DNA from 2 places in the Sphaerimonospora cavernae genome. Region 1 is predicted to be linked to the other one. Evidence: riboswitches for the same ligand, from Rfam matches in the RefSeq annotation. Region 1 holds a riboswitch; the other holds the start of a gene.
The links. Region 1 has a riboswitch for glycine ahead of gcvP (aminomethyl-transferring glycine dehydrogenase). Riboswitches for the same ligand answer to the same signal wherever they lie in the genome.
Positions count from the first base shown of each region.

Region 2: linked by a shared signal. The riboswitch ahead of gcvT (glycine cleavage system aminomethyltransferase GcvT) and the one ahead of gcvP (aminomethyl-transferring glycine dehydrogenase) in region 1 are both predicted to bind glycine.

Region 1 is NZ_JBHMQT010000043.1:34,979-38,514, reverse strand. It holds gene gcvP (aminomethyl-transferring glycine dehydrogenase) at 1-2,179, opposite strand, end outside; glycine riboswitch at 2,327-2,416, opposite strand; gene ACFHYQ_RS19610 (MerR family transcriptional regulator) at 2,499-3,116, opposite strand; gene ACFHYQ_RS19605 (bifunctional nuclease family protein) at 3,272-3,536, opposite strand, start outside.
Region 2 is NZ_JBHMQT010000021.1:21,127-24,662, reverse strand. It holds gene ACFHYQ_RS11635 (L-serine ammonia-lyase) at 1-137, opposite strand, end outside; gene gcvH (glycine cleavage system protein GcvH) at 163-552, opposite strand; gene gcvT (glycine cleavage system aminomethyltransferase GcvT) at 549-1,691, opposite strand; glycine riboswitch at 1,729-1,832, opposite strand; glycine riboswitch at 1,833-1,931, opposite strand; gene ACFHYQ_RS11620 (3-oxoacyl-ACP reductase) at 1,978-2,742, opposite strand; gene ACFHYQ_RS11615 (aldehyde dehydrogenase family protein) at 2,747-3,536, opposite strand, start outside.

The DNA.
Region 1 (3,536 bases):
CCGGGCCGCCCCCACCGTGCGGGATGCAGAACGTCTTGTGCAGGTTGAGGTGGGAGACGTCGGCGCCGAACTCGCCGAGCTTGGCCAGCCCGACCAGCGCGTTGAGGTTCGCCCCGTCCACGTAGACCTGACCCCCGGCCTCGTGGACCCGCTCGCAGATCTCGGTGATCGTCTCCTCGTACACCCCGTGGGTGGAGGGGTAGGTCACCATGATCGCGGCCAGCGCGTCGCGATGCTTGTCGATCTTCGCGGCGAGGTCGCCGAGGTCGACGTTGCCGTCGCCGTCGCAGGCCACCACGACCACCCGCATCCCGGCCATGACGGCGCTGGCGGCATTGGTCCCGTGGGCCGACGACGGGATCAGGCAGACATCGCGCCCCTCCTCACCCCGAGCGCGGTGGTAGCCCCGGATGGCCAGCAGCCCGGCGTACTCCCCCTGTGAGCCGGCGTTGGGCTGCACGGAGACCTTGTCGTACCCGGTGACCTCGGCGAGCCAGGCCTCCAGGGTCTCGATCAGTTCGACGTAGCCCGCGGCCTGGCCGATCGGCGCGAAGGGGTGGATGCCGGCGAACTCCGGCCAGGTGATCGGCTCCATCTCGGTGGTCGCGTTGAGCTTCATCGTGCAGGAGCCCAGCGGGATCATCGAGCGATCGAGCGCGATGTCCTTGTCCTGGAGCCGGCGCAGATAGCGCAGCATCGCCGTCTCGGAGCGATGGGCGTGGAACACCGGGTGCGTGAGGTAGGCCGAGGTGCGCAGCAGACCGGCCGGCAGCGCGTCCGGCGTCACCCGGTCCAGGTCGTCCAGCGCGCCGTCCAGCGCGTCGTCGAGCCCCTCCTTCGGGTCGCCACCGAACGCCGCCCACACGGCGATCAGATGGCCGGTGGTGGTCTTCTCGTCACAGGCGATGGCGACGTGGTCGGCGTCCACGTGGCGCAGGTTGATCCCCGCCGCCGCGGCCGCGGCGACGACCTCGCCGGCGCGGCCGGATACCCGGTCGGGCACCCGGGCGAGCACCGTGTCGAAGAACGCCTCGTGGACGACCGTCACCCCGCGCTCGCGCAGCCCGGCGGCGAGGACGGCCGCGTGCCGGTGGACCCGCTGCGCGATCCGCCGCAGTCCCTCGGGGCCGTGGTAGACCGCGTACATCGAGGCGATGACGGCCAGCAGGACCTGCGCCGTGCAGATGTTGCTGGTGGCCTTCTCCCGGCGGATGTGCTGCTCACGGGTCTGCAGGGCGAGCCGGTAGGCGGGCCGGCCGTCGGCGTCGACGGAGACCCCGACCAGACGGCCCGGCATCTGCCGCTGCAGCCCCTGCCTGACCGCCATGTAGGCGGCGTGCGGGCCGCCGAAGCCGAGTGGCACCCCGAACCGCTGAGTAGAGCCGACCGCGATGTCCGCACCCTGCTCGCCCGGGGCGGCCAGCAGCGTCAGAGCCAGCAGGTCGGCGGCTGCGACGACGAGCGCGCCCGCGGCGTGCGCCCGATCGGCCAGGGCGGCGAAGCCCGCCGCCCGGCCGCTCGCACCCGGGTACTGCACCAGGACGCCGAAGCACTCGGGCAGGTCGCCGGTGAGGTCCGACTCCACCAGCGTGATCCCCAGGGGCTGCGCCCGGGTCGCCAGCACGGCCTTGGTCTGCGGCAGTGCGTCGACGTCGACCACGAAGACGTCGGACTTCGACCGGCCCGCCCGCCGGGCCAGCGTCATGGCCTCGGCCGCCGCCGTCGCCTCGTCCAGCAGGGAGGCCCCGGCGACGTCGAGCCCGGCCAGGTCGGCCACCATCGTCTGGAAGTTGAGCAGCGCCTCGAGCCGCCCCTGGGAGATCTCCGGCTGGTACGGCGTGTACGCCGTGTACCAGCCCGGGTTCTCCAGCACGTTGCGCAGGATGACGCCGGGGGTGATGGTGTCGTGGTAGCCCAGGCCGATCATCGAGGTGAGCACCCGGTTACGGCCGGCGAGGGTCTTCAGCTCAGCCAGCGCCCCGGCCTCGCTCACCGCCTCGGGCAGATCGAGTGGCATACGGGCGCGGATCGCCTCCGGTACGGCCGCCGCCACCAGGCCGGCCATCGACTCGTGGCCGACGGCCGCCAGCATGCGCACGCGGTCCGCGGCGGAGGGTCCGATATGGCGGGTGACGAAGGGGGGAGCGGAAAGATCGTGAAGTGGTGACCTATCGGTCATGACAGGGGCCTCCCGGGCGGGTCGAGACCAGGCGTGTGCGGTCTCCCCCTCTGTCATCGGACCTGAGAGCTTCACCGGGCCGATCTGGTCCCGGCTTTCCCCTTCGGTGAGGCCCACCTGGCTGGTGCGCCCGCTTTTCAGAGTCGCCTCGTCCGTGCGGTACGGATGCCTGAGAGATTCCGGGGAGGTTGCTCCTTCGGCGCCCCTGCCACCAGGGGGCTCTCCCGCACGTGGTCGTCGGCCGTATTCACTCTACCGTTACCCGGAATCCGGACCACCACCCGCGGTCCCTTTATCCGATCTTGTTATCCGGTCTTGTTCATCCGGTCTTGCGAGCCTTACGACGCCGGGCCAGTTCGTCCGCCGGATGGTCACCCTCCGCATCGGAGGCGGCTTCCGCCCGCTCGCCCGGCAGCTCGGCGAGCGACCCCTCCACCTCGCGCCAGACCCGGCCCAGCGCGATGCCGAACACGCCCTGTCCGCCCTGCAGCAGGTCGATCACCTCGTCGGCCGAGGTGCACTCATAGACGCTCACCCCGTCGCTCATCAACGTGATCTGGGCCAGGTCGTTGACCCCCCGGTCCCGCAGGTGCCGTACGGCGGTGCGTATCTGCTGCAGCGAGACGCCGGTGTCGAGGAGGCGTTTGACGACTTTCAGCACGAGGATGTCGCGGAAGCTGTACAGTCGCTGCGACCCCGATCCCTGGGCGGCCCTTATCGTCGGCAGGACGAGCTCGGTACGCGCCCAGTAGTCGAGCTGCCGGTAGGTGATCCCGGCCGCGGCGCATGCCGTGGGACCGCGGTATCCGATGTCATCGGGCAGCGCGGTCGGCCGCTCGTCGAACAGCAGACCCTGCTCGCCGGCGCGCTCCCGCGCCGACTGCCGGACCGGGTCGTGCTGGCCGGCCGACTTACCCTCGCCGCTGCTGACCGCCACTGCGGACCTCCGGCTTTCTCTCATCCCACGGTCTGATCTGGGGGTTCGTGAATTACAACCGTGGTTTCCCTTGCACCGTAGGACTGGGGGCATCGTCAGTCAACGACCCCGTCCGGCGCGTCGTAAAGCGTAATCTCCCGAAATCGACCGGCACGTCAGCCCGCCCGACCGAAGTCTTCGGGAGTGATTTTGTCCAGGAACTGGCGGAACTTCTCGACCTCGTCCTCTTGGTCGTCGGGCATGCTCACACCCGCCTCCTGGACCACGTCCTCGCTGGCGTAGATCGTCGCCCCCGTGCGCAGCGCCAGCGCGATCGAGTCCGACGGCCGGGCGCTCACCTCCACGCCGTTGGAGAACACCAGATCGGCGAAGAAGATCCCATCACGGAGCGCGACGATGTTGACGGTGCGCAACCGCACC
Region 2 (3,536 bases), on a different contig from region 1:
ACGCGGGTGACCTTCTCCAGCAGCCCGTCGTCGTGCAGGCCCCTGGCGAATTTGTGTGCCGCGGCCATCGGGCCGCCCGTGTGCGAGCTGGACGGCCCGATCCCCACCTTGAACAGGTCGAAGACACTGATCGCCATTGATCTGGTCTCTATTCAGGATTTCTTAGGACTCGCCGGAGATGAACGCGCCGTACTCGGCCGCGGACAGCACCTCGTCCGGCTCGTGCTCGATGCGCACACGGAACAGCCAGCCCTCGCCGTACGGGTCGGAGTTGACCAGGGACGGGTCGTCCACCACGGCGGGGTTGGTCTCCACGACCTCACCGTCCACAGGGGAGAAGATGTCGCTCACCGACTTGGTCGACTCGACCTCGCCCACCGCGTCACCGGCGGAGATGGCGGCGCCGACCTCGGGAACCTGCACGAAGACCACATCACCGAGCTGTTCGGCCGCGTGCGCGGTGATGCCGACGGTCACGGTCATGCCGTCGTCCAGCCCGGCCAACCACTCGTGCTCCTTGGTGTAGCTCAGGTCCTCGGGAATGCTGCTCACTTGCTCCTCCTATAGAAAGGCAGGTCAACTATGTCGACCGGTTCCTGGGCGCCGCGGATGTCCACGGCGAGGCCGTCCCCGCTCTCGGCGGCGGCGCGGGAGATGTACGCCAGCGCGATCGGCCGGCCCAGCGAACGCGAGGGGGCGCCGCTGGTGACCTCGCCGACGACCTCACCGCCACGGGTCACCGGATAACCGTGGCGGGGCACTCGGCGGCCGCGCGCCACCAGCCCGACCAGCCGTCGGCTCGCGCCCGTCTCCTCCGCGCCCGTCTCCTCCGTGCCTGTCTCAAGCTGGGCGATCTTGGCCAGGGCGGCCCGGCCGACGAAATCGCCGGGCTTGTCGAACCGCACCACCCGGCCGAGGCCCGCGTCGAACGGCGTCGTCTCGGTGGTCAGCTCGTTGCCGTAGAGCGGCATGCCGGCCTCCAGCCGCAGCGTGTCGCGGGACGACAGCCCGGCGGGCGACAGGCCGGACTCCTTGCCGGCCTCGCTCAGCGCCTGCCAGAGCGGCGCCGCGTCCTGTGGACGGACGAACAGCTCGAACCCGTCCTCGCCCGTGTAGCCCGTGCGGGCGATCAGCGCGGACACGCCGGCGACCGTCCCGGGGATGATCGCGTAGTACTTCAGGCCGTCCAACTCGGCGGCGGTGCCGCTCTCGGTCAGGCCGCGTAGGATCTCGACGCTGCGCGGCCCCTGGATCGCGATCAGCGCGTAGTCGTCGGAACGGTCCTCGACGACGGCGCCGGACGGCTGGGCACGTTCGGTCAGCTCACGGGCGACCATGGGCGCGTTGGCGGCGTTGGCGACGACCATGAACTCCTCGTCGCCGAGCCGGTAGACGATGAGGTCGTCGAGGATGCCGCCGACCTCGTTCACCATCATGGTGTAGCGGGCGCGGCCGAGGCCGAGCGTGCTCAGCTGGCCGACCAGGGCGTAGTCGAGGGCCTCGCCCGACCGCGGACCGGTGACGAAGATCTCCCCCATGTGGGACAGATCGAACAGCCCGGCGGCCGTACGGACCGCGTCGTGCTCGGCCGACTCGCTGCCGTAGCGCAGCGGCATCAGCCATCCCGCGAAGTCGGTCAGGGTCGCGCTGAGGCTCTCGTGGACCTCGCGCAAAGGGGTAGATCGAGACATGATCGCACTCGCACCTCGGAAAGGACGGATGAGGGCATCCTCCCCCTCTGTCATCGGCGCCTGAGAGCTTCGTCCGTGTTTTGCCGGACTTTCACCTTCGGCGAGACCCCGATCCCTCGTGGTCCACTTTCCAGAGCACACCTGGCCCGTACGGTCCTTTGCCTTGAGAGGTTCGCGGGGAGGGCTTGCTCCTTCAGGGATCCTGACCGGCTTGCCAGGATGCTCTCCCGCACGGGATCACTGGTGCAGGGCAAGCCTAACGGCTCAACCCGATCTCCGGAACCGTCTATAGCGGGGTGACGTACGCCCCGGAGATGCCCCCGTCGACCAGGAACTCCGAGGCGGTGATGAACGACGCGTCGTCCGAGGCGAGGAACGCCACGGCGGCCGCGATCTCCTCGGCCCGGGCGAACCTGCCGAGCGGCACGTGGACGAGACGGCGCCGCGCCCGCTCCGGGTCCTTGGCGAACAGCTCGCGCAGCAGCGGCGTGTCGACAGGACCGGGGCACAGCGCGTTCACCCTGATGCCCTCGCGGGCGAACTGCACGCCGAGCTCACGGCTCATCGCCAGCACCCCGCCCTTGGACGCGGTGTAGGAGATCTGTGACGTCGCAGACCCCAGGACCGCGACGAACGAGGCGGTGTTGATGATCGAACCCTTGCCCTGCCGCCGCATGTACGGAATGACATGCTTGCAGCACAGGTACACGCCGGTGAGGTTGACCTCCTGGACCCTGCGCCACGCCTCGATTCCGGTGTCCAGGATCGAGACGTCCTCCGGTGGCGAGATGCCCGCGTTGTTGAAGGCGATGTCGATCCGGCCATAGGTGTCGAAGGCGGCCTGGTACATCCGTGTGACATCGTTCTCGTCGGCGACGTCGGCCTTGACGTACAGACCTCCGACCTCTTCGGCGACCTTGGCGCCGGTGACCTCGTCGAGGTCGACCGCGACCACCTTCGCACCTTCCCGGGCGAACCGGTGGGCCGTGGCCAGGCCGATGCCGCTGCCCGCCCCGGTGATGACGGCGACGCGGTCCTGCAAACGCTGCATGTGTCTACTCCGTGCTTGTCCACTCCGTGGAGATGAAGACGTTCTTGGTCTCGGTGAAGGCGGCGAGGGCGTCGGGACCCAGCTCCCGGCCGAGCCCCGATTGCTTGAACCCGCCGAACGGTGTCCAGTAGCGGACGCTGGAGTGGGAGTTCACCGACAGGTTTCCCGCCTCCACGTCCCTGGCCACCCGCAACGCGCGCCCGACGTCTCGTGTCCAGATCGACCCCGAAAGGCCGTACTGCGTGTTGTTGGCGATCTGTACGGCGTGAGCCTCGTCCTCGAACGGGACGACGGTGACGACCGGTCCGAAGATCTCCTCGGTGAACGCGCGGCGGAACGCGGCGTGGCTCCCGCCGGGCTCGATGTCCACAGGATCGAACCCTTCTGGCGCGGTCAGCACCGACGGCGGGAACCAGTAGCCGGGTCCGCTCGGGCATGAGCCCGTGGCGTACACGCCCGCCGGCCCCGTGACGAACGACCTGACCCGGTCCCGGTGCTCGGCGCTGATCAGGGGCCCCATCTGGCTGGCCGGGTCCAGCGGGTCGCCGACCTTCACCTCCTGTACGGCCTGCCCGAGCCGCAGGAGGAAGTCGTCGTAGACGGAATGCTCCACCAGGATGCGCGAGCGGGCGCAGCAGTCCTGCCCGGAGTTGTCGAAAACCGCCATCGGGGCTGTGGCGGCCGCCCGGTCCAGGTCGGCGTCGGCGAAGACGATGTTGGCGCTCTTGCCGCCCAGCTCCAGTGTCACCCGCTTGACCTGCTCGGCCGCCTTCGCCGCGATCAGCCTGCCCACC